Regions from separate parts of the Streptomyces sp. NPDC057702 genome, predicted to be linked through region 2. Evidence: riboswitches for the same ligand, from Rfam matches in the RefSeq annotation. Region 2 holds a riboswitch; each other region holds the start of a gene.
What was found. Region 2 has a riboswitch for cobalamin ahead of ACFVFR_RS05745 (CoA-acylating methylmalonate-semialdehyde dehydrogenase). Riboswitches for the same ligand answer to the same signal wherever they lie in the genome.
Positions count from the first base shown of each region.

Region 1: it holds a riboswitch for cobalamin, as region 2 does, so the genes downstream of both, ACFVFR_RS06530 (hypothetical protein) here and ACFVFR_RS05745 (CoA-acylating methylmalonate-semialdehyde dehydrogenase) in region 2, are expected to answer to the same signal.
Region 3: it holds a riboswitch for cobalamin, as region 2 does, so the genes downstream of both, ACFVFR_RS18180 (ribonucleoside-diphosphate reductase subunit alpha) here and ACFVFR_RS05745 (CoA-acylating methylmalonate-semialdehyde dehydrogenase) in region 2, are expected to answer to the same signal.

Region 1 is NZ_JBHVJC010000006.1:208,622-218,605, reverse strand. It holds gene ACFVFR_RS06550 (S1 family peptidase) at 1-832, opposite strand, end outside; gene ACFVFR_RS06545 (LLM class F420-dependent oxidoreductase) at 1,236-2,159, opposite strand; gene ACFVFR_RS06540 (MFS transporter) at 2,683-4,035, opposite strand; gene ACFVFR_RS06535 (NUDIX hydrolase) at 4,418-4,873, opposite strand; cobalamin riboswitch at 5,238-5,458, shown strand; gene ACFVFR_RS06530 (hypothetical protein) at 5,586-6,581, shown strand; gene ACFVFR_RS06525 (cysteine synthase family protein) at 6,578-7,600, shown strand; gene ACFVFR_RS06520 (ATP-grasp domain-containing protein) at 7,597-8,856, shown strand; gene ACFVFR_RS06515 (MFS transporter) at 8,849-9,984, shown strand, end outside.
Region 2 is NZ_JBHVJC010000005.1:258,051-268,034, forward strand. It holds gene ACFVFR_RS05720 (alpha/beta fold hydrolase) at 1-751, opposite strand, end outside; gene ACFVFR_RS05725 (enoyl-CoA hydratase) at 1,196-2,059, opposite strand; gene mmsB (3-hydroxyisobutyrate dehydrogenase) at 2,056-3,093, opposite strand; gene ACFVFR_RS05735 (enoyl-CoA hydratase/isomerase family protein) at 3,174-4,247, opposite strand; gene ACFVFR_RS05740 (acyl-CoA dehydrogenase family protein) at 4,244-5,398, opposite strand; gene ACFVFR_RS05745 (CoA-acylating methylmalonate-semialdehyde dehydrogenase) at 5,395-6,894, opposite strand; cobalamin riboswitch at 7,109-7,307, opposite strand; gene ACFVFR_RS05750 (GNAT family N-acetyltransferase) at 7,346-7,870, opposite strand; gene ACFVFR_RS05755 (TetR/AcrR family transcriptional regulator) at 8,057-8,647, opposite strand; gene ACFVFR_RS05760 (FMN-dependent NADH-azoreductase) at 8,798-9,436, shown strand; gene ACFVFR_RS05765 (DMT family transporter) at 9,438-9,758, shown strand.
Region 3 is NZ_JBHVJC010000022.1:2,162-12,145, reverse strand. It holds gene ACFVFR_RS18210 (extracellular solute-binding protein) at 1-685, opposite strand, end outside; gene ACFVFR_RS18205 (GntR family transcriptional regulator) at 968-1,762, shown strand; gene ACFVFR_RS18200 (PIG-L family deacetylase) at 1,857-2,648, opposite strand; gene ACFVFR_RS18195 (carbon starvation CstA family protein) at 3,724-5,886, shown strand; gene ACFVFR_RS18190 (YbdD/YjiX family protein) at 5,986-6,198, shown strand; gene ACFVFR_RS18185 (TolB family protein) at 6,393-7,898, opposite strand; cobalamin riboswitch at 8,177-8,316, shown strand; gene ACFVFR_RS18180 (ribonucleoside-diphosphate reductase subunit alpha) at 8,474-9,984, shown strand, end outside.

The DNA of each region.
Region 1 (9,984 bases), on a different contig from region 2:
GGTACCGGTTGACGGCCGGCACCAGGGCGTTGCCCGCCGTGACCCGTATGTGCGCCATGTCGTCGCCGGGAAAGCTGGAACCGACGAAACGGCCACCGGGCCCGGTAGTGGTCTCGCCGACCGTGCCACAGTGCCCCGCGCTGACGAAGCCGTCGTTGACCGTGAAGCCCACCGAGCAGCCGTACTTCGACGTCCAGTAGCGGTTGCCACCGACGACGTCGACCAGCGGGCGCGGCGCCTGCCCCACCCGCTCGTAGCGCACCAGGTCCGCGCGGACACCCGCCGCCCGCGTGAGGGCGCGCGCCGCGTGCCAGCTCGCCGAGCGGTACGACACCACGACGGCGTTGCCCACCGGGTCGGTGCGCCAGCCGGTGACCTCGGCCGGCGCCCGCCGGCCAGCCGCGTCCAGGTGGCGTACGGCCTGGCGCAACGCGCCCTCGGTGTGGGCCACCTGGCGCGGTGTCGCCCCGGCCGCGCGCACCGTGGCGGCGTCGGCCGGGTCGGTGATCGCCGCGACCAGTCGCGCGGTGCGGGCGTCGTACCAGGTGCCGCCCGTGCGTTGGCCGAGCCGCTGGCGTACGTCCCGGTCCGCGCGGCCCGCGCGCGCCTCGGCGGCCAGCCGGGCTACGGCGGCCTCCCGGGTCAGCCCCAGATCGCGCTGGAGGGCGTGCAGCGCGGCGGGGGAGGCGGCCCCGGACCCGGCCCGCGCCCGGGGCGGGTGGGACGCACCGCCGGCGGTGCCGGCGCCGGCCGGCTGGGTGCCCAGGAGGGTGGCCGCGCCGGTGACCGCGGCCACCAGGACCGCTGCCACGGGCGACACGCGTCGGGACATGGTCGGGCTCCTTCACTGTGGGGGGGAACGCGTCGCGTTCGTCGGGCCGGCGTGCCGCCGGGCCGTCGGAGCCGGCGCCGGGTCACACGCCCGGGTACCTGGAGCGACGGTAACCACGCGGGGCGCGCGCGGGGAGATGCCACCTCGGCATAACCGCCCGCCCGCGCCCGATGGGCCCGCCCCGCCCCGCGCGAAGGCCGCCGCCTCCGGCGTACGCGCCCCGCGCGCTCCCTCCACACACCGCCAGGCCGCCCCCGCCACGGTGAGCGCGCACCGGCCCGGACGCGCCACGGCCCGCGGCATGTCGGCCCGCGCACCCGCCGGACGCGCGAGAGTCCCGGATCGGCACGCTCGCACTCCGCGCGTGCCCGCCCCGGGGCGTCGCTGGCTCGCGGGTGGGGCGTCAGTCGGCGAGGGCGCCGAGCGCGGCCCAGGTGCGCCGGCGGCTCTCGTCGCCCGCGATCTCCGTCGAGGAGAAGACCACCTCGGTGGCGCCGGCGTCCCGGTAGCGCCGGACCTCGGCGGCCAGCTGGGCCTCGTCGCCGATCACGGCGACGTCGACGGCGCGCTGGGCCCCGGAGAGCTCGATCACCCGCGCGTAGGAGGGGATCTGCTCGTAGAACGCGAGCTGTTCGGTGGCCTTGGCGCGCACGCCCTCGGCGTCGTCGGTGACCACTCCGGGCACGATCGCCACGATCCGGGGCGCGGGCCGGCCGGCCTCCCGCGCCGCCTGGGTGACGGCCGGCACGATGTGCTTCTCCAGCGCGCGGGGGCCGGCCAGATACGGCAGGATGCCGTCCGCCAGCTCGCCACTGACCCGCAGCGCCTTCGGCCCCATCGCCGCCACCAGCAGCGGAACGCCGGCGTCGGCGCCGTTCACCCGCGCCGGGATCGGGGTGAGCGCGGTCAGCAACTCACCACGGAAGTCGGCCTGTCCGGTCTCCAGCAGTGGCCGGATGGCGGTCAGGAACTCGCGCAGCCGGGCCACGGGCCGCTCGAAGGGGAGGCCGAACCCGCCTTCGACCAACAGCTTGCTGCCGAGCGCGAGCCCGAGATGATAGCGGCCGTGCGTGGCGGCCTGGGCCGTCAGGGCCTGACTGGCGACCGGCAGCGGGTGCCGCCCGAAGACGGGGATCGCGGAGGTGCCCACCTGGAGCTCGGGCACCTCACGGCCCACGATGGCGGCGAGTTGGGGCGAGTCGGCCCCGAAGGTCTGCCCGAACCACGCGGACCGCAGCCCCGCCGCGGCGGCCTCCCGGGCGAGCTCTACGGTGGCGTCGATCTGGTGGGCGGCATCCGCCGCGTTCAGTGCGAGTCCCACAGTCATGTCCACCCCAACCCCACACGGCACCCGCCACATTCCAGCCAACCGCACCCGTTCACATGGGCGTCACATGACACAACCCGTCCCCCCAGGACGGGCGTTCGTCCCACGACCGTGTTCCACCGTCGTACTCCGCCTTCGCACGGGGTCGTCGCACCCCGCCTTCGCCCTCGACCAGCGTGCTCGACCGGCACGCGGGCGTCACGGACGGCCGCGTCGGCGGCGGTGGGGAGAGCGCCCCGAGGGGGCCCGGGGCGGACGCCGGACGCGAGCGGACGCCGTCGCCGACGGTGACGTACGCGAGGCCACCAACCTCCGGTCGGCCCTGGTCAGTGGCCTGTTCGACGAGGCGTCGCGCCCGCTCGCCCCCGGTACGCCTGGTCCCCGACGGGGCGGTGCTGAAGGAGCGCGGGACGGGCATGTGACCTTCGCTCAGCCGTGGAGTACGCGGAGGACGCTGACCAGCGAGCCCCGTCGGGGTGCGTCGCCTCGACCATCAGGGCGGCGCACCCCGGCGGGACGACGGTCACCCGGTCTGTTCCAGCGGCTCCGGGGCGGGAGCCGGCGCGGGCATGCGCCAGACCAGGACCGCGCCGATCACGAGCCCCACGACGGCCAGCAGCGTGGCGACCAGGAACGGATCGAGGGAGTGCAGGCTCGGAGCGAACCCGATCCCGACACAGACCGCCACCCCGGTCGCACCGCCCAGCTGGTCAGCCGCGCGCTGTACGCCCGAGGCGATCCCGGCGTCCTCGTCGGTGACGCCGCTGACCGCGATGTACTGGAGCCCCACGAGGCCGAACCCCATCCCGGCCGAGATCAGGAGCATGGCCAAAACCATCGCCACCCCGCCTGCCCGCGAGGCCGAGACCAGCGCGATCACGGCCATCGCCGTCGCGGTGAACCCGAGGCCGGCCAGCACACACGCGCGGGCCCCCCAGCGGCCCAGCAGCCGGGGCACGAGCAGGGAGAACACGATCAACGAGACCGCCAGGGGCAGCATCATCAGTCCCGCGCCGAGCGGGCCGAGGCCCAACCGGCCCTGCAGAGAGAAGGTGAACAACAGAAACGAGGTCGACAACGCGCCGCTCAGCAGCATCGTGACCAGGTTGGCCGCCGCCCTCGTGCGGTGGGCGAAGAAGCGCGGCGGCAGCAGCGGGTGGGGCGAGCGGGCCTCGACCCGCACGAACCCGACCCCGGCGGCCACCGCCCCGGCCAGTGCCCCCGGGACCACCCAGGCGGGCGTGCCGGACTCGCCGGCCTCGACCACGCCGAAGGTGAACAACAGCGGACAGGCGGTCAGCAGCAGCGCACCGGGCAGGTCCACCGGCGGGGCCTCCCCGGCCACGGGCCGGTCCCCCTCGATCAGGAAGCTGGCCGCCAGCAGCACGACCACGATGAACGGGACCGAGACCAGGAAGATCCACCGCCACCCCAGGTGCGCGGTGATGACGCCGGACAGCACGAAACCGAGCACGAGACCGCAACTGGCCACCGCCGCCCACACGCTCAGGGCCCGCGACCGACGCGGGCCTTCGGGGAACATCAGGACGATGGTGGCCATCGCGGCAGGCAGCGCGACAGCCTCGCCCGCACCCTGCAGCAGGCGCGCGACCACCAGCAGCGAGAACGTGGGGGCCAGGCCGGCCAGCAGGGAAGCGGCGCCGAACAGGCCGGTGCCGAGCAGCAGTACGCGCCGCCGCCCGAGCAGATCGCTCAACCGGCCACCGAGCGCCAGCAACCCGCCACCGGTGACCGTGTAGCCGACCACGACCCAGGTCAGCGTGTGCCCGTCGACGTCGAAGCCGTCGCCGATCGAGGGCAGGGCGATGTTGACCACGGTCACGTCAACCGCGATGAAGAACTGCAACATGGACATCGCGCACAGCACCAGCCATGCGCGTGCCGAGGACGGGCTGTGCCCGCGTGAGGGGAGGATGTCTGGGAACATCAGGTGCTCCGTTGCTCAGAGGAAGCTCTGAGCAGCACGAACGTGCCGCTCCGGATGGATCACGAAGCGGCTGGACGTCGAGGAAGGTGTGAGTCGAACGCCCCGCCGCTAGCGGGACGTCCTGGTCACAGCGGCACAACCGGCCGCACACGAAGCAGCGGACATGCCGGGCACGCTACCAGGAGGGGCACGCGGGCCGGACATCCGCCCGGTGCCTCGTACCTTCGCCCGTGGATCGCTCGGCGCTCCGTTCGCCGCGGCCCCGGGGCGCGAGGAGCTGGGCAGCGCGGAGCACCTGTCCGCGCGACCGCTACGGGTGGCGTTCGAGGGTGGGCGGAGCCGTCGCGTCGAGCAGGGGCAGGGCGTCGCGGGCGGCCGGGGACAGCGACGCGGGGTCCAGGTCGGACAGCGGCAGCCAGGCCACCGCGGCCGTCGCGCCGTCCACCTCGGTCACCCGTAGCGGGCCGGGCGCCAGGGTCACGGCGTAGAAGAGGCCCACCAGGTGCCAGCGGACGCCGAGCCGGTGCGCCGCGTAGCTGTGCGCGCCGACCAACCGCGCGTCGAGCAGCTCCCGCCCGGTCTCCTCGCGCAGTTCGCGGGCCAACGCCCGCGCCGGTTGCTCACCGGGGTCGATCCCGCCGCCCGGCAGGTGCCACAGGCCCGGGGCGAAGACGGGCGAGGCGGCGGAGAGCCGAGTCAGCAACAGCCGGCCGTCCGCGACGGCGATGGCGTAGGCCGAGACGCGGGTACGCGCGGGCGATTCCATGGGCGGGCCTCCAACGGGGCGGTCGCGGGGTGCGCCACCGCGCGCACCTGTCGATCGTGCTCGCGCAACTATCGATCATGAACGGCCTTCCGCCAAGGGTTCGCCGCCACCGCGCGAACCGACCCCACCCGTCGCACCCCACACCCAGGCCCCCACCCTCGACCCCCGACACTCGCCCCCGGCCCGGGGACCCGCACCACCGCTGACCCGCTCGCGCGCGCCCCACCCGCAGCGCGGGCCGTCGCCGAGCGTCGCGCGCATCTAACACACCTCACACCCCTCGTACACCACGCGCATCAGGACACGACAGCCACATCAGGACAAGGCGCGAACCCGCTCTGTCGCAAGGAGCGCGAGCGCCCCTACGCTGATACGCGCAGTTGGTTCGCGCCACGCTCGCCGTGGCGCGTCGCAAGAGGGAACCCGGTGGGAATCCGGGACTGTCCCGCAACGGTGAGTGAGAACGAACGCCGTCGTCGTACCGGGCCCGGACGGCCCCGGAGCGCGGCGGCCCGTAGGTGCCCGTCGGAAGTCCGGCAGGTCGTTCCACGAGTCCGAAGACCTGCCAACCGCGCACGCGCCACCCGCGCGTGCCGTGCACGGTGACCTCGAGGACTGGGTCGGCGGTACAGACGGTTCGACGGGCTCTTGGCCCGGGGCCGTCGCTTCCTCCCAGTCGGCGCTCGGGGCGCGGGATGACGAGGGAGGACGCGTGCACGGCCACGGAAGTCCGCGCCCGGACCGGCCGGCGACCCACTCACCCCGGCCCCGGCCCGCACCACCGCCACCCCCGGCCGACCCGCCACCCCCGGCCACTCCGCCCGCCCCGGGCCCCGGCGCGACGCCCGGCCCCCACCGCGCCGCCGGCGTCTGCCACGGCACGCTGGGCGAGCTCTACCAGGGGCCGCTACGCGCCGGCGGCACCCCCGACATCGCGCTCGTCTCCTTCCCCGTGGACCGCCACTCCTGGGTGTACTTCACCCCGGGCGCCGACCAGCCGCAGGCCCCGCTTCCGGGCGAGAAGGCCGCGCGGGCGGCGCGCCTGTTCCTGGACCACTTCGGGCTGCGGCTGCCGCCGGGCCGCTGGAGCGCCCACTCCGAACTGTGCGTCGGCGTGGGCATGGCCAGCTCGACCGCCGACATCGTGGCGACCCTGCGCTGCCTGTTCCGCGTCTTCGGCCTTCCCTACGACCAGCGCGTGGTGACCCGCGTGCTGGCGGCGATCGAGCGGGCCGACAGCGTCTTCCTGGACGAGTTCGCGCTGCACCTGAGCGCGCGGCACCGCGTCGTGCGCCGGCTCGGCGCGGACATCGGCTTCCACACCGCCTTCGTCACCGAACCCGGCACCGTGGACACCGCGGCCGTCACCGCGCGCCTGCTGGGGCACTACGCGCGGCGCGCGACGGAGTACGAGCGGTGCCTGACCGACCTCCTCAAGGGCTTCGAGACCGCCGACCCGGCCGCCGTCGCGCGCGCCGCGACCGCCAGCGCCACGCTCTCCCAACAGGTGCTGCCCAAGCGGACGTTCGCCAGTGTGCTGGCCCAGCGCGAACGGTTCGGGGCCGACGGGGTCTTCGTCGCCCACACCGGCTCCCTGATCGGCTACCTCTTCGCCCGCCGACCCCCCGCCGACACCAAGTCCGAGCTGTCCGCCTTCTTCCACTCGCTCGGTCACCAGTGCTCATTCGCCCAAGGAGGCTACGGGTGATCCACCCCCACATCGCCGACGCCCTGAAGGTCCCCGACCTGGTCCGCCTCACCGACGGCACGGCTCTGATCCGCTTCGAGTCGATGAAGATCTACTCGGCGCTCGCGGCCGTCCGCCACCTCCTGGACCGGGGCACCGTACGCCCCGGCCAGACGCTCGTCGACAGCTCCAGCGGCATCTACGCGCACGCCCTGGCGCTGGCCTGTCACCGCTACGGCATGCGCTGCCACATCGTGGCCTCCACCACGGTGGACGCCACCACGCGCGCCCAACTGGAGATCCTAGGCGCCACCGTGGAACAGGTGCCGCCCTCGGCCGACCTGGGACTCGACCAGGAGCTGCGCGTGCGGCGGGTGCGCGAGATCCTCGCCGAACGCCCCGACGTCCACTGGATGCGCCAGTACCACGACGCCATCCACTACCTGGGCTACCGCGAGGTCGCCGACCTGCTCGCGGCGGCCTTCCCCGACCGGCCGCTGGCCGTGGTCGGCGGCGTCGGCTCGGGCGCCTCCACCGGCGGCCTCGTCACCCACCTGCGCCGCGCCGACCCGGGCGTACGCCTGGTGGGGGTGCAGCCGTTCGGCAGCGTCACCTTCGGCAGCCAGGACCACCACGACCCGCGGGCCATCATCGCCGGCATCGGCTCCGCGATCGTCTTCGACAACGTCCGGCACGAGCTGTACGACGCCATCCACTGGATGGACTTCCGGCACGCCCTGTCCGGCGCCGTCGCCCTGCTGCGCGAACACGCCGTCTTCGCCGGGCTGTCCACCGGCGCCGCCTACCTGGCCGCGCTCGACGACGCCCGCCGCCGCCCCGACCGGCTGCACCTGGTCATCGCCGCCGACACCGGACACCGCTACGTCGACGACGTCTTCGCCCGCCACACCGAGGCCCTGGACCCGGCCGACCTGCGGCCCGCCGAGGTCACCGACCCGCAGGAGATGCGCATGCCCTGGTCCACGATGGCGTGGAACCGCGGCGCGTGCCCCACCCCCCCAAAGGAGCAGGCGGCATGACCGTGGTCTGCCTGGAGTCACTCACCTTCGGCCTGGGACACCTGGTGCGCGCCGCCGACGCGCTCGGCGAGCGGCTGTGCCTGCTGACCCGCGACCCCACGTACTACGCGTACGAGTTGGAGCGGCTGCCCGCCGGCGCCCTGGACGTCGTGGAGATCGACACCTTCGACACCGAGCGGGTGGCCGCCCACCTGGCCACGCTGCCCCGGCTGCGCGGCCTGATCAGCTCGACCGACACCTGGACCCTGGTCGGCGCCGAGCTGAGCGCCCGCTTCGACCTGCCCGGCCCGGACGCCTCGGTGCTGCGGCTGGCCCGCGACAAGGCGGCCGTACGCAACCGGCTGCACGCGGCCGGGCTCAGTCGCGGGCGGGCCGTGGAGGTCGGTGCGGCCGTGCGCGAGCCGGCGGCGCGGGCGGCGCTCCTGGCGGAGGTGGGCCTGCCGGCCATCCTCAAGGACACGGCGGGCACCGGCAGTCAGAACGTCTACCTGGTGCGCGACGAGCACGCCTGGGAGGCGGCCCTGACCGAGGTCGCCGGGCGGCGGCTGACGGGCCGCCTGTTCGCCGAGCCGTACGTCAGCGGCCCCGTCTACAGCGCCGAGACACTCACCTGGGCCGGCCACACCCGGCTGCTCGGCGTCTCCAGCCGGCTCATGTCCGCCGAGCCCCACTTCCGCGAGGAGATCACCGCCTTCCCCGTCGCCTTCCCCGCCGACCAGCGGGCGGGGCTGGAGGAGTGGCTGGGCCGGGTGCTGGCGGCGATCGGGTACACCGACCGCTTCGCCCACCTGGAGTTCGTGCTGGGCGCGAGCGGCCCCGAGGTGGTGGAGATCAACCCGCGCATCGGGGGTGCCCTGGTCGGCGAGGGCCTGTGCCGGGCCCTGGGCCTCAACGTGTACGAGGCCATGATCGAGGCGGCCCTGGGTCGGCGCCCGAGCCTGCTGGACGCCGAGCCGCCCGGTGGCCCCGCCGTCGCCTTCGTGCTCGGCTACCCGGCCGCCCCCGGAGTGTTCACGGAGGTCAGCGGGGTGGAGCGGCTGGCGGAGCTGCCTGGTTCGCCGACCTGGTACCCCGTCAGACGCCCTGGCGACCGCTTGGAGCACCTGACCGACAGCCGCGGCTACGCGGGCATCGTCTACGCCGAGGCCGAGACGGCCGAACTCGCCACCCACCGCGCCGTGGCCGCCGCGAACACGCTGCGGGTGCGCACCGAGCCCTTCGCCGACCCGGCCCGGAACCCGGCCGACGATGGGTGACCCCCCGCGCGAGGGCCCGCGCGCCCTGGTGGCCTCGCTCAGCACCCCCCTGCGCTTCCTGCTGCTGAGCTCCTTCCTGATCCCGCTCGGCAGCTTCATGGTCCTGCCGTTCATGTCGGTCTTCCTGCACGAGCGGCTGGGCATGGGCCTGGGCACGGTCGGCGTCGTGCTGGCCGCCGCCTCCCTCGTCCAGTTCTCCGGCGGGATCGTGGGCGGCGCGCTCGCCGAATGCGTCGGCCTGCGCCGCACCATGCTGTGGGCGCTGGTCGTGCGCACGGCCGGGTTCGTGGGCCTGCTCCTCGCGTTGCGCTGGCCGCCGTTGGCCGTCGCCGCGCTGATCCTCACCTGCTGCGGCGCCGCCCTGTACCTGCCGGCCAACAAGGCGTACCTGGTGCACGGCGTGGACGAGCGGCGCCGCCCGGCGTTCCTGTCGGTGGGCAACGCGGCGCTGAACGCCGGCATGGCCGTGGGCCCGCTGATCGCCGGGCCGTTCGTCCTCTCCTCGCCCGGCTGGCTCTTCGTCGCCGTCACCGCGCTGTTCGCCGCGGTCACCTGCGGCCACGCGCGGCTGCCCGCCCCGGACGGCGAGCGGCGGGCGGCGGCCACCGAGGCCCGGCGGAGTCCGCTGGCCGGTGTGGCCATCCTGCCGTTCGCCGCCTGCGCCCTGACCTTCTACCTCTACTTCCACTTCCAGCACTACCTGGCCGTGTACGCGGTCGAGCGGGCCTCAAGCGAGTTCTACAGCCTGGTGCTACTGCTGTGCTTCACGCTGGTCATCGTCGTACAGCCGCTGGCCTCCGGTCTGATCCGCGCGCTGCCCTACGCCCTGGCCCTGGCGTTCGGCTTCCTGTGTCTGGCGGCGGGGCTGGCCGTGCTGGCCATCGGGAACCGGCCGGCGCTGCTGGCCGGCGGGGCGCTGATCACCCTCGGCGACATCGTGCTCTTCCTCAAGAACGACCTGGAGGCGCTGCGCCGTGGCGACCGCTCCGACGCCGTGATCTTCGGCCAGCAGCGGCTCGCCGCGGGCCTGGGCGCCTGCGCGAGCGGCGTGCTGGGCGGGCAGCTCTACCGCCTGAGCGAACGCGCCGGCGACACCGGCACCTTCTGGCTGCTGGCCGCGGCCCAGTG
Region 2 (9,984 bases):
GGGCCAGCGCGCGCAGGTTCGCCGGGAACAGGCGGGCGTAGCGCTCTCCGAGGAAGGTGCCGTAGGAGTGGCCGATGAAGCTGATCTGGCGTTCGCCCAGGGCGGTGCGGATGGCGTCCATGTCGCGCGCCACGCTCTCGCCGTCCATGTGCGCGGCGAGCGGCCCGGTCCGCCGCAGACAGCTGTCGGCCAGCCTGCCGTTCAGGGTGCGGAGCCGCGCGAAGTCGGCCGTGTCGCGCGGGCGGGTGGGCAGCGCGTCGGTGATCGAGTCGTCGCAGCGGGCGCCCTGGCTGTGGCCGATGCCGCGCGGGTCGAAGCCGATCATGTCGAAGCGTCGGAGCATGGCGGGGTCGTAGCCGCTGACGGGGTCGTCCGCGTACAGCGCCTCGTCGGCGCCGGGCGCACCCGGGCCGCCCGGGTTGGACGTCAGCACGCCGATCCGCCGCGCGGGGTCGGTGGCCTGGTAACGGGCCACGAAGAGGCCGATCGTGGGCCCCTTCGGCTTCGACCAGTCCAGGGGGACCTTGACCGTCGCGCACCGGGCCCTGGGGCTGGGGTCGGGGTAGGGCGGGTCGCCCTTGGGGCAGGCGCCCCAGCGGATCGACGAGGCGGGGGCGGTGGTCCCGGTCGGCTGGTGGGCGGCTGCCGCGCCGGGGACGGCCAGGGTGGCGGAGGCCGCCAGGGCCAGCAGGACGGCGGGTGCCCGCCGTCGCGGTCGCGGGCTCGTGCCCGTGAGCAAGCTCGTGTTCATGGCCGTCACTGTCTCGGCCACGCATGGTGGTGCCGCGATGGGCACATGATGGGAACGTAACAAGGCGCATGGCTCATACCCCGTTCCGGCACGACGTGAGCGCACGGCGTCACACCCTGCCTCGGGCGCCACGGGGGCGCGTGCTCCCACACCCCGGTCCGCCCGGCCACTGGCGCGCGAGCCTGTCACCGGATACGGGCGCCCCACCCTCGGCGCGACCCGGCCCGTCGAACTCCTCCGGCCGACGAGCCGGGTCACGCCGTACGGCACACGCGGGCGCCTGCCTCACGGCGGGCGTAGGCCACGGGGGCGGGTGTGGGCCGGAGAGTTCGGGCATCACCGGCGAACCGGATCCGGACCCGGTCGTGACCATGTGAGGCGAAGGGCGCCAAGGCCGGCGCTCACCCATCCCGCCCCGGAGGGCGGGCCCCGGAGCCGCCCCGTTCAGCGGTGGCGGAACGCGGGTGGTCGCTTGTCCACGAAGGCGGCCATGCCCTCCTTCTGGTCCTCGGTGGCGAACACCGCGTGGAACAGGCGGCGTTCGAACCTGACGCCCTCCGCCAGCGTCGTCTCGAAGGATCGGGCGACCGCCTCCTTGGCCATCATCGCCACCGGTGCCGACATCCCGGCCACCGTCTCGGCGACGGCCAGGGCCTCGGTCAGCAGTTCCGTGGCGGGTACCACGCGGGAGACCAGGCCGGCCCGTTCGGCCTCCTCCGCGTCCATGGTGCGGCCGGTCAGACACAGTTCCATGGCCTTGGCCTTGCCCACCGCGCGGGTCAGCCGCTGGGAGCCGCCGATGCCGGGGATGACGCCGAGCTTGATCTCCGGCTGTCCGAAGACGGCCGTGTCGGCGGCGAGCAGGATGTCGCAGAGCATGGCCAGCTCACAGCCGCCACCCAGGGCGTATCCGGAGACCGCCGCGACGGTGGGCGTCCGCAGCGACCCGAGACGGTCCCAGGCGGCGAACCAGTCGCTGAGGTACATGTCCAGATAGCCCCGTGGGCGCATCTCCTTGATGTCGGCACCCGCCGCGAACGCCTTGGCCGATCCGGTGATGACGACACACCCCACGCCCGGGTCCCGGTCGAGCCGGGTGGTGGCGTCGACGACCTCGGTCATCAGTCGCAGGTTCAGCGCGTTGAGCGCCTTCGGCCTGTTCAGGGTGAGCAGGGCCACGCGGCGGATGCGCTCGACACGTACGGTCTCGTACGCGGGGAGGTCGTCGGGCGGGGCGGCTGCGGTGGACGCGGGCTCGGCGGCGTGGGTGGGGCCTGCGGAGCCCGTGGGGTGGGTGCGGTCCGTCATGTCCCGTTCCTCTCCTCGTGGTGCGCGTCCGGGTAGCGCGTGTCCGGGTGGGCCGAGTTGGTGTGCGCCGAGCCCGGGTGAGCCGAGTCGGTGTGGGGCCCGCTCGTCGCCGGCTCCGCCGCGCGCGGGGCGCTGTCGGCCGGTCGCCTCCTGAGGGTCTCGACGATGCCGGAGAAGTCCCGGTCGGCTCCGCCGTCGGCGGCGTAACCCGCGTACAACTCGGCGGCACGCACACCGAGTTCGGCGGGGATGCCGGCCGCGCGCAGGGCGTCGGCGGCCAGGCCCAGGTCCTTGGCCATCAGAGGGGCCGCGAAGCCGGGTCGGTAGTCGCGGTTGGCCGGGCTGGTGGGGACCGGGCCCGGCACGGGGCAGTTGGTGGTCAGCGCCCAGCACTGGCCGGAGGCGGTGGCGGCCACGTCGTAGAGGGCCTGGTGGCTCAGGCCCAGGCTCTCGCCGAGTACGAACGCCTCGCTGACGGCGATCATCGAGACGCCGAGGATCATGTTGTTGCAGATCTTCGCGGCCTGGCCGGCCCCCGCCGCACCGCAGTGCACCACCTTCCCTCCCATGGCGGCCAGCAGCGGCTGGGCGGCGGCGAACTCCTCTTCCCCGCCACCGACCATGAAGGTCAGGGAGCCCGCCTCGGCGCCCACCACGCCACCCGACACCGGGGCGTCGAGCGCGCGGTGGCCCGCGGCGCCGGCCGCCTGGTGGGCGCGGCGGGCGTCGGTGACGTCGATGGTGGAGCAGTCGAGGAAGAGCGTGCCGGGCCGGGCCGCCGCGAGGAGGCCCTCCTCCTGGTAGAGGGCCAGGACGTGACGGCCGGCCGGCAGCATGGTGATGACCACCTGTGCCGTGGCCGCCGCCTCGGCCGCGGACGCGGCGGGCCGCACGCCGGCCTCGGCCGCGGCGGCCAGGCTCGCGGCCGACAGGTCGAAGCCGCGCACCCGGTGGCCGGCCCGCACCAGGTTGGCGGCCATCGGGCCACCCATGTGGCCGAGCCCGACGAACGCGATGTCCCGGGCGCCGGCCAGATCGCCCGCGCCACCGCTCCCCCCGGCGCCGCCGGCGGGCGGCTCGCGGTGCCGGTCGCCGGTCGTGTCGCCCTGGCCGCTCACCACGGCACCTCCACGGTCGGGGCGTCGGCCGCCAGGCGTGGTTCCTGGTCGCCGGGCGGGGCGAAGTAGCGGGCCACGTGCGCGTCACTGACCTCGGCGAGCGTGCCGGGGCGCCAGTGCGGCGCCCGGTCCTTGTCGATGACCTGCGCGCGAATGCCCTCCACCAGGTCGTGCGAGGTCAGGGCGGCGCACGAGGCGCGGTACTCCTGGTCGAGCACCGCCTCCAGGGAGCCCAGGCGGCGCGCCCGACGGATCGCCGTCAGGGTCACCTTCAGCGCGGTGGGCGACCTGGCCAGCAGCGTCTCGGCGGCTTCCCTGGCCTCGGGCGCGCCGTGGGCGAGGAGTTCGGCGATGATCTCCTCCACGGTCGGGGCCTGGTAGCACGCGTCGATCCAGGCGCGCGCCGCGTCCAGTTGACCGGCCGGCGCTGGTTGGACGTGCCGGGCGAGGGCGTCGCGTACGGGGTGTCGCGCCAGGTCGGCCAGCAGCGCGGGCAGCGCGACGCGCGGGACGAAGTGGTCGGCCAGGCCGCACCGGAGCGCGTCGCCCGCCGACACCGGGGTGCCGGTCAGGGCCAGGTGGGTGCCGAGTTCGCCGGGCGCCAGGCCGAGCAGGTGGGTACCGCCGACGTCGGGGGCGAAGCCGATGCCGGTCTCGGGCATGGCGACCCGGGAGTGTTCGGTGACCACGCGCGAGCTGCCGTGGGCGGAGACACCGACGCCGCCGCCCATCACGATGCCGTCCATGATCGCGACGTACGGCTTGGGGTAGCGGGCGATACGGGCGTTGAGGCGGTACTCGTCCCGCCAGAAGGCCCGCGAGGCGTCGCCACCCTGGCGGGCGTCCTGGTAGATGGCCCGGATGTCGCCGCCCGCGCACAGGCCGCGCTCGCCGGCGCCGGTGAGGACGACCGTCTCGACCCCGGGGTCCTGTGCCCAGGCGGTCAGGGCGGCGTCGATGGCGCGCACCATGGGGTGGGTCAGGGCGTTGATGGCCTGCGGGCGGTTGAGGACGAGGTGGGCCACGCGCCCTTCCCGGCGTAGCAGGACGCTGTCGTCGGCTGTGCTCATCGCCGTGCTCCGGTCAGTTCTCGCGCCACGATCACGCGCATGATCTCGTTGGTTCCTTCCAGGATCTGGTGGACCCGCAGGTCGCGGACGATCTTCTCGACGCCGTACTCGCTCAGGTAGCCGTAGCCGCCGTGTAGTTGCAGGGCCCGGTCGGCGACCGAGTAGCCGGTGTCGGTGGCGAACCGCTTGGCCATCGCGCACTGGTGCGGCGCGGTGGCGTCGCCCCGGTCGAGCGCGGCGGCGGCCTCGCGGACCAGGGCGCGGGCGGCGGCGAGCTCGGTGGCCATGTCGGCCAGCCGGAACTGGAGGGCCTGGGCCTCCACGAGGGGCTTGCCGAACGCCTGCCGGTCGGTGAGGTAGGCCAGGCTGCGGTGCAGGGCACTTTGGGCGCCGCCCAGCGAGCAGGCGGCGATGCCGATCCGGCCGCCGTTGAGTCCGTTCATGGCGATGCGGAAGCCGTCGCCCTCGGCGCCCAGGAGGCGGTCCGCCGGCACGCGTACGCCGTCCAGGACGACCTGTCGGGTGGGCTGGGCGTTCCAGCCCATCTTGGGTTCGTTGGGCCCGAAGGAGAGCCCGGCGTCGTCCCGTTCGACGACGAACGCGCTGATTCCGCCGGCCCCGGGGGCGCCGGTGCGGGCCATCACGAGGTAGACGTGGCTGGCGCCGGCGCCGGAGACGAACTGCTTGACGCCGGTCAGGACGTAGTGGTCGCCGTCGCGCTCGGCCCGGGTGGTCAGCGCCGCCGCGTCCGAGCCGGCCCCGGGTTCGGTCAGGCAGTAACTGCCCAGGGACGCGGCGCTGCACAGCGAGGGCAGCCAGCGCTCGCGCTGCCGCTCGTCGCCGTAGCGGTCGATCATCCAGCCGACCATGTTGTGGATGGACAGGTACGCGGCGATGGTGGGGCAGCCGGTGGCCAGGGCCTCGAAGACGAGTGCGCCGTCGGCGCGGCTGAGGGCGGAGCCGCCCGCCTCCTCGCGGACGTAGACGCCGCCCAGCCCCAGGGCCGCCGCCGCGCGGAGCACGTCGACGGGGAAGTGCTTGTCGCGGTCCCAGGCCAGGGCGTGCGGGGCCAGGTGCTCCTCGGCGAAGTCCAGGGTGACCTCGGCCAGGGCGAGTTGGTCCTTGGTGAGTGCGCCGGTCACCGTGCTCATCCCATCGTCGGGAGGGTGAAGCTCGCGCCCTCCTTGACCCCAGAGGGCCAGCGCGAGGTGACGGTCTTGGTACGGGTGTAGAAGCGGACGGAGTCGGGCCCGTGCTGGTTCAGGTCGCCGAAGCCGGACCGCTTCCAGCCACCGAAGGTGTGGTACGCCACGGGCACCGGGATCGGCACGTTGACGCCGACCATGCCGGTGTTGACCCGGCGGGTGAAGTCGCGCGCGGTGTCGCCGTCGCGGGTGAACAGCGCGACACCGTTGCCGAGGGCGTGTTCGCTGGGCAGTCGCAACGCCTCCGCGTAGTCGGCCGCGCGGACGACGGTCACGACCGGGCCGAAGATCTCCTCGCGGTAGATCCGCATGCGCGGGCTGACCCGGTCGAAGAGGGTGGCACCGACGAAGAACCCGTCCTCGTGCCCGGGGAGGGTGACCTCGCGTCCGTCGACCACGAGTTCGGCGCCCTCGTTGACGCCGATGTCGACGTAGCGGCGCACCCGGTCCAGGGCGTCACGGCTGACCAGCGGGCCGAAGTCGGCCTCGGGGTCGTCGGAGCGGCCGATCCGCAGGGCACCGATACGCTCCCGCAGCCGGGCCACGAGCGCGTCGGCGGTCTCCTCGCCGACGGGTACGGCCACCGAGATCGCCATGCACCGCTCGCCCGCCGACCCGTAGCCGGCGCCGATCAACGCGTCGGCGGCCTGGTCGAGATCGGCGTCGGGCATCACGATCATGTGGTTCTTGGCGCCGCCGAAGCACTGGGCGCGCTTGCCGTGGGCGGCGGCGGTGGCGTACACCTTCGCGGCGATCGGGGTGGACCCGACGAAGCCGAGGGCCTGTACGCGCGGGTCCTCCAGGAGGGTGTTCACCGCTTCCTCGCCGCCGTGGACGACGTTCAGCACGCCCGGCGGGAGGCCCGCCTCCAGGAAGAGTTCGGCGATGCGCAGCGGGACGGAGGGGGTGCGTTCGGAGGGTTTGAGGATGAAGGAGTTGCCGCAGGCGATGGCCGGGGCCGCCTTCCACAGCGGGATCATCGCGGGAAAGTTGAACGGTGTGATGCCGGCGGTGACGCCGAGCGGCGCGCGTAGGGAGTGCACGTCGATGCCGGTGCCCGCGTTGTCGGTGAACTCTCCCTTGAGCAGGTGGGGGATGCCGGCGGCGAACTCCACGACGTCCAGGCCGCGTTGGATGTCCCCGTGCGCGTCGGCCACGGTCTTGCCGTGCTCGGCGGAGAGCGTACGGGCCAGCGCGTCGCGCTCGTCGTCGACCAGTCGCAGGAACCTGAGGAGCACCCGCGCGCGCCGCTGCGGGTTCCACTCCGCCCACTCCCGCTGGGCCTCCTCGGCGTCCGCGATGGCCGCCTCGGTCTCGGCGCGCCCGGCCAGCGGGACGCGGGCTCGCACGGAGCCGGTGTTCGGGTCGTACACGTCGGCGAAGAGCCCGGAGGTGCCCGGGGTGGGTGCGCCGCCGACGAAGTGGGTGAGTTCGTGAACCATGAGAGCCTGCTCTCGTCAGGTGGGAACCGGGATGGCACGGCAGGCCGAAGGCGCCACCCGGTGGGGCGGGCGCGCTGGCTGTGCCGTGGGACGCGAAGGCCGAAGAGCCGTCACGGAGCGTCAGAGGAGGGCGTGTCTACGCCACCCGCTCCGTCGGTTCGCCTGGGTCACGGGTAGGGACCGGTGCCATGCGTGTCTGCTCCATCCTCGTGGAAAACACGGAACATCCCGCGGCCGGTATCCTGACTCCCGGATCAACGCGCGCCCTCCGCCTTCCCGATGGACACCTCGTCCACCAGTGGCGTTCGGCTCCCTGAGCACGCACTCCCCGGTCACAGTGGCGGGACCGCGCCGGAATCGCACCGGCTTCCCTGACACCGCGGGCCTTGGTCACGACGATATAGTTGGACGTCCTAGTAAGTCCAGACCCTTCTGGACCGAACCACTCCGCTCAGTTGACGGCCCGTCGGTAGACCTGTCGCGAGCCACCTTCGGGGCCTGGTTCGGCGGGTTCCGCCGGGGTGAAGCCAAGGCGCTCGTAGAAGACACGGGCACCGCTGGTCACGGCGCCCGGATGGTCCGCGCCGAAGGTGACGACCTCGATGTGGCCCGGCTCGCGGCCGAACCGACGGACGGCCTCGGCCATCAGCGCCTGCCCCACGCCGCCCCCGCGCGCCTGGGCCGAGACCACCAGCCAGTGCACGTGGTAGGTCGGGGCCTGGCCGCCGAACAGCAGCCCGCCGAGGAGGTCCACTCCGGGGCCGGGGCCCGCGCCGGACTCCGCGTCGCGCGGGGCGTCGGGCCCGGCCTCGGGCCGCGCTGGGGTGGCCACCAGCGCGGCCGAACGGTGGATGTGCTCGGTCAGGGCGCGGTGGAAGCCGGGGTCGTCCACCATCGGTCCGAACCAGTGCTCGACCTGGGCCGCCAGCCCCAGGAAGCTGGGAAGGTCCTTCTCCTGCGCGCGTCTGATGATCACGGGGGCAGCCTGCCAGACGGGCGCCCACCCGCACGGCCCCGGGGCTGGTGCGGGTGGGCGCCCTGCCGGCACGCGGGTGGGCCGGCCCGGCTCGCCGGGCGCGCGCGGCGCCACCCCGGGCGGTCGGGTGTGGCGGCGGCCTGTCACCGGCCGCCGCCTCGACCCCGCCGCCGGGGGGCAGCGGGCTCAGACCGTCGGGCGCAGCCCGGCGAACGCGACCTCCAGGACGGCGTCGACGAAGGCGGCGTCGTAGGGGCCGGGGATGAGGAGGAAGCGGTAGTACATCGGGCCGTAGAGCAGGGCGATCACCGTGTCCAGGTCGATGTCCGACCTCAGTTGGCCCGCCTCCTGGGCCGCGCGCAGGCGCGTGCGGGTGCCGTCCGTCAGTGGCTTGATCCACCGGTCGTGCAGGGCCTGCGCGATGGCGGGGTCGTGCTGGGCCTCACCGACGAGCGCGGCGTACAGCGGCCCGAACGAGCCCGTGCTCAGCAGTGATCGCGAGGCGTTCATCTGGGTGCGCAGGTCGGCCACGATGTCGCCGGTGTCGGGATAGCTGAGGTCGGTCTGGAGGGTGGACAGCAGGGCGTCCAGGAAGACGGCGCCCTTGGAGGGCCAGCGCCGGTACACGGTGTGCTTGCCGACGCCGGCGCGCGCGGTGATGGCCTCGATGCTGAGCTTGGCGTAGCCGACCTCCTGGGCGAGGTCGAGCGTGGCCTGGAGCACGGCCTGGGTGCGGTCGGGGCGACCGCCTGGCGGGGGTTGGGGAGCAGTTGTCACCCACCCACGCTAACCCATCGGCACGGCACGTGCCGTTGACATGAGATCGCCGCATGCTGCACGATCAGCCCGTTCGTACGGCACGGCACGTGCCGTTACGCCGTAGGACCGCAACACACGCACCGTGAACGGAGTCGGATTGTGAACTCGATGCTGCATCTGGACACCAGCGCCCGCCGTCGCTCCCTGAGTCGGGAGGTGGGTGACGCGTTCGCCGCCGCCTGGCGCGCGGCCCATCCGGACGGCACCTACGTCCACCGCGACCTCGCGGCCGACCCGGTGCCGTTCATCGACGAGGCGTGGACCGAGCTGTGCGACCACGTGATCGCCGAGGGGATCACCGACATCGACCGCCTCGGGACAGCGGCACGCACCCCGGCACAGGTCGCGGCCTGGGCGGTGGTCGAGCCGCTGCTCGCCGAACTCGTCGCCGCGGACACCGTCCTGATCGCCACACCGATGTACAACTACTCGGTGCCCGCGCCCCTGAAGGCGTGGCTCGACCAGGTGACGTTCCCGAGGATGTCGCTGGCGGGGCGGCGGTTCGTGGTGGCCACGGCGCGCGGCGGTGCGTACTCGCCGGGCGCCCCGAAGGAGAGGTTCGACTACCAGGAGCGGTATCTGCGGGACTTCTTCGCCGGGCACTTCGCCGTGCGGGACACCGTCTTCGTCAACGCGGAGCTGGCCAACGCGCGGCTCGACCCGAACATGGCCCACCTGCGGGCGAAGCACGAGGAGTCCTACGCCCACGCGCTGGAGCGGGCCCGGACGCTGGGCGGGGAGTACTGAGATGGCCTGGTACCTCCTCGGGCTGGCGAGTCTGGTCGAGATCGCCTGGTCGCAGTCGATCAAGCCGACCCAGAACTTCACCCGCCCGCTGCCCACCCTGCTGTGCTTCGTGCTGATGGCGGTGGCGGTCTACTTCCTCTCCCGTGCCATGCAGACGCTGCCGGTGGGCACCGCCTACGCCGTCTTCACCGGCGCCGGCGCCCTGGGCGCCATCGGCCTGGGCATCGTGGTCCACAAGGACCCCCTGTCCGTGGGCCGGCTGGTCGCCCTGGCCCTCATCCTGGGTGGCGTCGTCCTCGCCCGGGTGACCAACCCGGAGTGAGCCCGCGGCGGGGTGGGCACATCCCGGCGCCCTCCCGCTCGTAGGCGCGGGCCGTCCGACCCGGGGCCGCGTGGAGCGGCGGTGTGTGCGGCCGGACCACGTGGGGGCCGAGGGTGTGGGGCGGGGGGTGTGTCGGCGGGAAGGCGGGGCACGGCCACGTCCGGCCGCGCCTTCCCTTCCCCGCTCAAGGCGGAGTTGGCGGGTGTGGTCGCCGTCGCCAGGACGG
Region 3 (9,984 bases), on a different contig from region 2:
CCTTCGGGTCGGCCAGGTTGGAGACGTACTTGTCGCCGTCCTTCTTCACCAGTTCGGCGCCGGTGCCAATGGTGAGACCGTCGAAGAAGTACCAGTTCTGGCCGGGCATGTAGATAGGCTCGGCGTCGGTCTTCTTTTCGATGGTGTCAAGCGCCTTGAAGAACTCGGTGCGCGTCTTCGGCGTTTCCTTGATGCCGGCTTCGTCCCAGATCTTCTTGTTGTAGAGGACGACGCGGCTGACGCCGAACCACGGCGCGGCGTACTGCTTGCCGTCGAAGACGGAGGACTTGTTGAGGTTCTCCGTCCAGTCGCCCCCGATCTCCTTCTTCAGGTCCGACAGGTCGGCCAGGCCCTCGGTCTGCGCGTAGGCAGGCGTCTGGGTGTTGCCGAGCTCGATGACGTCCGGCGGATTCGACTCAGAGAGTGCCGTGGTTATCTTCTGCTGAATTCCGTTCCACTGCTGAACCTCAAACTTCAGCTTGGCTCCGGTCTTCTTTTCGAAGGCAGCCGTCACATCTTTGGTCCACCCGTCAGGTGTGGAACCGTCCATGGCCCAGACGGTCAGGGTCTCGCCCTTCCAGCCGTCCTTGCCGGAGCCTTTGTTGTCGTCGCTGTCAGACCCACAGGCCGCGACGCTCACCAACATGGCCGCGACACCCGTCGCCGCTATGAGCCCACGCTTCACAGCACTCTCCTCAAAGAACCGGAATTGGTCTTTAATGGTTTAGACCAGTTCCCGCAGCTTGGCCTAGACCTTTAGGGGTGTCAAGGGTGTATAAGAGTCGCTGTCAGGTCCGTTATCGGACCGACACCTGGGGCCCGCTGGCACGTTGATGAGGGTGCCCCGGGGCCCACCCATGCCACGATGTGAGCCGCGCTGCGTTGTCCGGGGAGACCCCCCGTACCTCCAGCCGAAGTAACGGAGGAGCCGGTGACGGCAACAGGATCGGAGTCGGGACGTCACGCCATGGGGACCGACGGGGGCACCGCCCAGAGCGCCGGCGGCGCACTGGGCAACGGGAACGGGACGACCGCGAGCGGTACGCGCACCGCGCGCGTCCCCAAGTATTACCGACTCAAGCGCCACTTGCTGGAAATGACCGAAACCATGCCCCCGGGCACGCCGGTGCCGCCCGAGCGCACCCTGGCCGCCGAGTTCGACACCTCCCGCACGACGGTGCGCCAGGCGCTGCAGGAGCTGGTCGTCGAGGGGCGACTCGAGCGCATCCAGGGCAAGGGCACCTTCGTCGCCAAGCCCAAGGTCTCGCAGGCGCTGCAACTGACCTCCTACACCGAGGACATGAAGGCCCAGGGACTGGAACCCACGTCCCAGCTCCTGGACATCGGCTACGTCACGGCCGACGACCGGCTCGCCGGACTGCTCGACATCACCACCGGCGGTCGGGTGCTGCGTATCGAACGCCTGCGGCTGGCCAGCGGCGAGCCGATGGCCATCGAGACGACGCATCTGTCCGCCAAGCGCTTCCCGGCCCTGCGGCGCAGCCTGGTCAAGTACGCCTCGCTGTACACCGCGCTGGCCGAGGTCTACGACGTGCGCCTGGCCGAGGCCGAGGAGACCATCGAGACCTCGCTGGCCACCCCGCGCGAGGCGGGGCTGCTCGGCACGGACGTCGGGCTGCCCATGCTGATGCTCTCCCGCCACTCGCTGGATGACAACGGTGAGCCCGTGGAATGGGTGCGCTCGGTCTACCGGGGCGACCGGTACAAGTTCGTCGCCCGCCTGCGTCGCCCCACGGACTGACCGCCCGCGCCCGAGCCCGACCAGCGGGCTCGGGCCGGCCGGCGCCGTCGGGGCCCGCCCCGCGTCCGGGCGCCCACTCGCCACCGTGCCCCCGCTACGCGGCGGGCGCCGTGCGGGGTTCCAGGGCCCACACCCGCTCGGTGCGCAGCGGCCCCGTCCGGGACAGGAACAGCCCGTGACCGACGCCGAGCGGAGCGAGCTGGGAGCCGTAGCACTGCACGGCCAGGCGCTTGGCGGCCCACTGTTCGTCGTCCAGCCGCACCTCCCAGCGCGGGCTGAGGCGGAAGCGTTCGGCCAGGTCACGGTAGGACTCGCCGCGCTCGGGCTCCGCCGCGAGCGCCGCCTCGGCCCCGTCGGTGTGCCAGCCCGGGGTGTGTCCGGTGTAGGGCAGGTCGGCGTAGATCAGCGGCGTCGCGGCGCCCTGCGCGGCACGGGTGGCCAACACCTGCTCGCGTACCAGCGCGTGGTGGGCCTGCCGGGTGCCCATCGGGGCGAGTACCTCGGTGTCCAGCGGAAGGTCGCGCAACCACTGGTCGAGGTGGCCGAGCTGGTCCGCGCCACCGTACGGGCCGTCCGGGTGCGGCAGCGTGACCTGCGCGACCCCGACCAGGGCAAGGGCCTGCGCGTCCTCGACCACGCGGGCCGCGTGGGCCTCGTGCGGCGTGGTGAACCCGCACATGTCGTCCCATTCCGAGACGGTGGCCTCGGGTCCGGGCGCCCCGCCGTAGGCCGTGACGACCACGACCGGGCCACGTAGCTGGGGGAGCACGGCCGCCAGCGACAGCACGGCGTCGTCGAAGTGCGGAGAGATCACGACGGTGCCCCACGGCGGCGCGCCGGGCGGGGGCGTGGCGGACGTCGATGCGGTCGGGGCGGTCTCGGGCATGGGCGTGCGGTCCTTTCTCGGGGGAACGCGCCGCGGGCGGCATCGTCGGCGGGCGGGGCCGCGCGGGGGTGCACGACACCGTGATACGTCACGCGCGGCGGCAGCGGAACGGCGGGGGTCCACTGGGTGGCGCGGACCCGTTCCCTCCGGTACGCGGCGACGGGTCGCGCGACACGGGGGTGGCCCCTGCCGCGCACGCCTCGCGACCCCCGCGAGCTGCCGCGGCGCTGGATCGATCGTCGGTCATCGGCCGCCGGACAGGGCAAAGGGTTGGTCAAGAGTGGTCGGTTCGCGGCCCGCGGTGGCCGGACCCGACCACCTCCCCCGCCACGCGACGCCTTGCACGCACCACTCCGACAAGGCAAGACCGCGTCGGCCCGACGGCTGCTTTTCGGCCAGGTATCGCGCCACACCCGGCGTCTGCCGGCGTCGCGGGCCGGGCGCCGGAGTGTCGGCCGCCGGTCCCGGAGTGGGGGCGGGCCAAGGCTTCCCATCTCATGGTCAACCGCGCGAGGATTTCCGCCTGCCGCCCGGCGCGTGCGGCACGAGCGAACGGAGAGGACGGTCCGGCGGGCTCCAGAGGGCGCGTGGTTCGGGTCCGGACCGCCGCATCTGGTGCACGCGTGACGTGTGAGGCCACAGGGAAGGATGATCCGGTGTCGGTGAGGACGAGAGGCGTCTGTGCGTTCCGGTTGCGGACGGAACGGACGCCACGAGGGACATCCTCAGCCCGCAGTACCACCACGATGTCGAGCACGGTCGGGTCCCATCGCAGGCGTGGGGAAGCGGAGTTGAACCAGATGAAGGCGATCGTACGAGCTCGCGAGAAATTGGTCCAGACCACACCAGGCGACCAGCCAACCGGCCGCGCCACCCTCGTGGCCCGCCGGCCACGACCTCTGACCTGGGCCGACGGGGCGGCGACGAGCCCGGCGGCGCGGCCGGCCACCGCCCCCGCGCCCGCCGCCCCCGCGACCACGCTGACGGCCACCACGCCGACGGGCGCCGCACGCGCGGCGGCCTCGACTCGGATCGACGGAGGGCACACCCGGTGAGCACACCCACGAGAAGAGCCGTGTCCCCCCGCTCCGTCCTCATATGGACGGCCGTCGCGCTCGCCGGCGCCCTCGGCTGGGCCGTGCTCGCCCTGTCCCGGGGCGAGGAGGTCTCCGCCGCCTGGCTGGTGATGGCGGCGCTGGGCTCGTACGCCATCGCGTACCGCTTCTACTCGCGTTTCATCGCCACCAAGGTGCTGCGCGCCGACAAGACGCGGGCCACCCCGGCCGAGCGGCGCAACGACGGCGTCGACTTCCACCCGACCGACCGCCGAGTGCTGCTCGGACACCACTTCGCCGCGATCGCGGGCGCGGGCCCGCTGGTCGGCCCGGTGTTGGCCGCGCAGATGGGATACCTGCCGGGCACCATCTGGATCGTGGTCGGCGTGATCTTCGCGGGCGCCGTGCAGGACATGGTGACGCTGTTCTTCTCCACCCGCCGGGACGGCAAGTCGCTCGGACAGATGGCGCGCGAGGAGATCGGTCCGATCGGCGGCGCGGCGGCGCTGCTGTCCGTGTTCATCATCATGATCATCCTGCTCGCGGTGCTGGCCCTGATCGTGGTCAACGCGCTGGCCGAGTCGCCCTGGGGCACCTTCTCCATCGCGATGACCATCCCCATCGCGCTGGGCATGGGCTTCTACCTGCGCGTGCTGCGGCCCGGCCGGGTCACCGAGGTCTCACTCATCGGCCTCGTCCTGCTGCTGCTGGCCATCGTCGGCGGCAACTGGGTCGCCGAGTCCTCGTGGGCCGACGCGTTCACCCTGGACCACAGCACGCTGGTGCTCTGGATGGTGGCGTACGGGTTCATCGCGTCGGTGCTGCCGGTGTGGATGCTGCTGGCGCCGCGCGACTACCTGTCCACCTTCATGAAGATCGGCACCATCGGCCTGCTCGCCGTCGGGGTCGTGTGCACGCTGCCGACGCTCAAGATGGACGCGGTCACCGACTTCGCGGGGCGCGGCGACGGGCCGGTGTTCGCCGGGTCGCTGTTCCCCTTCGTGTTCATCACCATCGCCTGCGGTGCGCTCTCCGGGTTCCACGCACTCATCGCCTCCGGCACCACGCCGAAGATGATCGAGAAGGAGACCCAGGTCCGGATGATCGGCTACGGCGCCATGCTGATGGAGTCGTTCGTGGCCGTCATGGCGATGGTGGCGGCGTCCATCATCGACCCGGGCCTGTTCTTCGCGATGAACGCGCCGGCGGGCGTGGTCGGTGACAGCGTGCGGTCCGCGTCGGACGCGGTCGCCGGGCTCGGGTACAGCATCTCGCCCGACCAACTCGCCGCCGCGGCCAAGGCCGTGGAGGAGAGTTCGCTGCTCTCGCGGACCGGTGGCGCGCCCACCCTGGCCGTGGGGGTGTCGGAGATCTTCTCCGACGTGTTCGGCGGCGACAGCATGCGGGCGTTCTGGTACCACTTCGCGATCATGTTCGAGGCGCTGTTCATCCTGACCGCCCTGGACGCGGGCACCCGGGTCGGGCGGTTCATGCTCCAGGACATGTTGGGCAACGTGTACAAGCCCTTCCGTGACGTGAGTTGGAAGCCCGGCATCTGGCTGTGCAGCGCCCTCGTGGTCGCCCTGTGGGGCTACTTCCTGTGGGTGGGCGTCCACGACCCGCTGGGCGGCGTCAACCAGCTCTTCCCGATCTTCGGCATCGCCAACCAGCTGCTGGCCGCCGTGGCGTTGGCGGTGTGCACCACGCTGCTGGTCAAGTCTGGGCGGCTCAAGTGGGCCTGGGTGACGGCGGTTCCGCTGGTGTGGGACGTGGTGGTGACCCTGACCGCGAGCTGGCAGAAGATCTTCTCGGACGACCCGCGGGTGGGCTTCTTCAGCCAGCGCGACCGCTACCAGGACGCCATCGACGCGGACAAGGTCCTGCCGCCCGCGAAGAACATGGACGAGATGCACACCGTCGTCACCAACTCGACGGTGGACGGCGTGCTCTCCGCGCTGCTGGCCGTCCTCGTGGTGATCGTCCTCCTGGACGCGGCCCGCACCTGCGTGCGCGCCATCCGTCACCCGGAGACCGCCCGACTGCACGAGGCGCCGTACGTGGAGTCGCGGATCGTCGCGCCGGCCGGCCTCGTACCCACCCGCGAGGAGAAGCGCGAGCTGGCCGAGGCGGCCGCCGCGAGCGGCGGGCCCGACCGCACACCGGAGGCGGACCGCTCCTCGTAGCGGAGCCCGCGCGCCGGGGGCGGCGCCCCAGCCGGACACCGCCGCCCCCGGCACCCTCCGCCCCCTTTCCCACCACCTCCGCGAAGGGAACCGATCGCGATGATCACCCGCACCACGAGCCGGGCCGCGCACTGGGGCCGCCGCGTGCGCCACTACGTACGCGAGTTCACCGGCGAGGGGACGTACGACCGGTACGTCGCGCACACCCGAAGCCAACATCCCGACACCGAGCCCGCCAGCCGCGCCGAGTTCGAGCGGCGGCGGATGGACGAACGCGAGGCGGACCCCCGCAGCGGCTTCCGCTGCTGCTGAGCCCACCGGGCACGCCGCCCCACCGAGCGCACCGCCCCACCCGGCACGCCGACCTACCGGGCCCACCACACCACCAGCCACACCGGCCGCACCACCAGCCCCACCGGGCACGCCACACCCCACCCGCCGCGCCCGCGCCATGGCCGGGCGCCCGATCCGGCCGACCCGGTCGGGGCGCCCGGCCTCCGCGGGCCTCAGTCGCCCCGGTGGCGGGCGAACAGGTCACTGACCGCGTTCGTGTCGCCGGGCACCAGGTGGTCGTCGGCGGAGACGAAGACCACCTGACGCGCCTCGGCGTCGGTCAGCACGGCGCCGGCGTACTCCTCCGGCGCCGTGCTCGACTGGGTGCCGTCGGCGCGTATGGTGAGCCGCTCGACCGCGCCGGTCCGCAGGTCGCGGGCGAAGAGGTCGGCCACCTCGTTGGTGTCCCCCGGGACCAGGTTGCTCGCGTCGGAGGTGAACAGCAGCGTGCGGCCGTCGGGGCTCAGGACGCCGTAGACGCTCTCCCCGTTCGCCTCGCCGCCCCCGGGCGTGAGGCTGACGCGCTCGGTCGTGCCGCGCTCCAGGTCGCGCAGGAACAGGTCGTGGACGCCGTTGGCATCGCCCGGCACCACCAGGTGCGAGCGCGAGGCGAAGAGCGCGAAGCGGCCGTCCGCGCTGAGCGAGCCCCGCGTGGCGCCGACGTCCGTGCCATCGGATGTCGTGCTGGCGGCCACGGTCCTCCCGGTGTCCAGGTCGTGGACGTACAGCGGTTCGAAGCGCGGCTTACGCGACCCCGAGGGCCCCGGGGGCTCCACCGACTCCGGGGGCTTCGCCGATCCCGACGCCTGCGGGGTCGCCGACGGCGCCGCCGGCCCGCGCGCCGGGCCCGGACGCGGGTCGCCCACCGGGGTGCGGGAGATGAACCCGACGCGCCGCCCGTCCCCGCTGACCACCGGCTGGGTGGCCGCGCGCGGCGCCTGCGTGCCGTCGCTGTAGACGTTGGCCCGCCGCACGCTCCCCTGCCAGCGGTCGTACGCGAAGATGTCGGCGACTCCGTTGGTGTCGCCGGGCACCAGGTCGGGACGGACGGACTGGAACACCACGGTGCGACCGTTGGCGCTGATCTCCACCATCTGCAGGCCCTTGCCGGGGTCCGGACTGGTCGGCAGCAGCGGCTCGGTGCGGTGGGTGTGGCGGTCGTGCAGGAACAGGTCCTCCTCGGGCAGTTCGTCCGGCGGGGCCTCGGTGCGCCGGGCCGCGAAGGCCAGGAACCTGCCGTCCGCGCTGGCCGACAGTTCGACGACCTCCCACTGGGAGCCGATGAGGTCCAGCCGCTCGACGTGGCCGCTGTCGAGGTCGCGTACGAAGGTGTCCGCGCGGCCGTCGGTGTCGCCGGGCACCACGTGGTCGGCCTCGGTCGTGAAGATCAGCGACCGGCCGTCGGCGCGCAGGGCGTAGCCGTGCGCGTCGCGGTTCAACTGGGCGCCGTCGTGGGCCAGGCCGACCCGCTCCGTCCGCCCCGCGGCGAACCGCCCGGCCTCCCGTCCCCCACCGACCCGCCCGGCCGCACCGACACGTTCGCCGCCGCCGCGCTTCCCGACGGCACGCTCCACGCCGGTCCGTCCGGCCGCGCCACGCTCCGCGCCACCGGGTCCGACGGCCGCCGCCGCGCCCGGCAGCAGTCCGACGGCCAGCCAGGCACCCAGCGCACCCGCCACCGCGCGCCGTGTTCTTCGCCTGATGCTCCGCATCCGTTTCCCACCCCTTCGACTGGTGATGTCCGTCGCCGTCCACGGGCGGCGTGCGCCGCACCCAACTCCGCGTCGCGAGGGGCGTCAACACGCCGGGGACTGTGACAAGCCACCAATCCCCGGGTGCGCGGCCGAGCCGTCCGGCCCTTCATGACAGGCTCGACGGGCCCGCACACCCCTCGATCGGTTAGCACATCCGTACGGCTTTTCCTCGCCCGCGACACAAGATGTGGGGGGACACGCGGCTGCCGACACAAGATGTATGCTCGTGCTCGCTGTCGCCGCAGGGGAATCCGGTGCGAATCCGGAACTGTCCCGCAACGGTGTACGTGTGCCGTTTTGCGCGCCGCTAGTCCGAGGACCTGCCGACAGCGCGCCCACGGCCGGACACGCTTGCCGGCCCTGGGCGTCGCAAACGTCCGGGCCCCGCGGGTTGGGCCGGTGGACGCCGCGTGACAGGCCCGACCTTCAGGTCGCGGCCCGCCCGTGCGCGCCTTCCGCCTCTCCCGCGTGGCCCCCTGCCGAGCGAGGGAGAGCCACACGTGACCATCGCGCCAGCGGACCCCGTTTCACGCGAGTCCGTCTCAGAGTCAGCGGTCGAGGGAGCCGGTACCGCGCTGTTGCGCGTCCTGACCGACCTCACCGCCGACCTGCCCGCCACCGACCCCGGAAAGGTCGCCGCCGCCGCGTTGCGGGGCCGCCATCCCGGTTCTGACGAGGCGGAGTTGCGGTCGCTCGCGACCGAGGCGGCGGCCGGTCTGATCGCCGAGGAACCGCAGTACTCGCGGCTGGCCGCGCGGCTGCTGACCCGGGCCATCGCGGAGGAGGCCGCCGGGCAGGGCGCGGTGTCCTTCTCCACGTCGGTGGCCGTCGGGCACCGCGAGGGGCTGATCGCGGACGAGACGGCGGACTTCGTCCGGGCCCACGCCGCGGCCCTGGACGCGCTGCTGAAGAGGACGAACGCGCCCCAGCACGGGCACGGCGTGGGTCGCGCCGACGACCGCTTCGGCTACTTCGGCCTGCGGACCCTGCACAGCCGCTACCTGCTGCGCCACCCGATCACCCGCCAGGTCATCGAGACCCCGCAGCACTTCCTGCTGCGGGTGGCCTGTGGTCTGGCCGAGGCGGGGTCCGCGCGGGCGCTGGCCGACGTCAGCGAGCTGTACCGGCTGACCAGTTCGCTGGCGTACCTGCCCAGCTCGCCCACGCTCTTCAACTCCGGCACCCGGCACCCGCAGATGTCCTCCTGCTACCTGCTGGACTCGCCGCTGGACGAGCTGGACTCGATCTACGACCGGTACCACCAGGTCGCGCGGCTGTCCAAGCACGCCGGCGGCATCGGCCTGTCGTACTCGCGCATCCGGTCCCGTGGTTCGCTGATCCGTGGCACCAACGGCCACTCCAACGGCATCGTCCCCTTCCTGCGCACGCTGGACGCCTCGGTCGCCGCGGTCAACCAGGGCGGCCGGCGCAAGGGCGCGGCCTGCGTCTACCTGGAGACCTGGCACGCGGACATCGAGGAGTTCCTCGAACTGCGGGACAACACCGGCGAGGAGGCGCGGCGTACGCACAACCTGAACCTCGCGCACTGGATTCCGGACGAGTTCATGCGCCGCGTCGAGGCGGACGAGGACTGGTCGCTGTTCTCCCCGGCCGACGCGCCGGACCTGGTGGACCTGTGGGGCGAGGAGTTCGACGCCGCCTACCGGGCCGCCGAGGCCGCGGGCAGAGCCAGCAAGACGGTGCCCGCCCGGACACTGTACGCGCGGATGATGCGCACCCTCGCGCAGACCGGCAACGGCTGGATGACCTTCAAGGACGCCGCCAACCGCACCGCCAACCAGACCGCCGAGCCCGGCGCGGTCATCCACTCGTCCAACCTGTGCACCGAGATCCTTGAGGTCACCGACGACGGCGAGACGGCGGTGTGCAACCTCGGCTCGGTCAACCTCGCCGCGCACCTGCGCGAGGACGTGGACCCCGCGTCCCTGGCCGACCCGCTGGACGCCGTCGACTGGGCGAAGCTGGACAGCACGGTGCACACCGCGGTCAC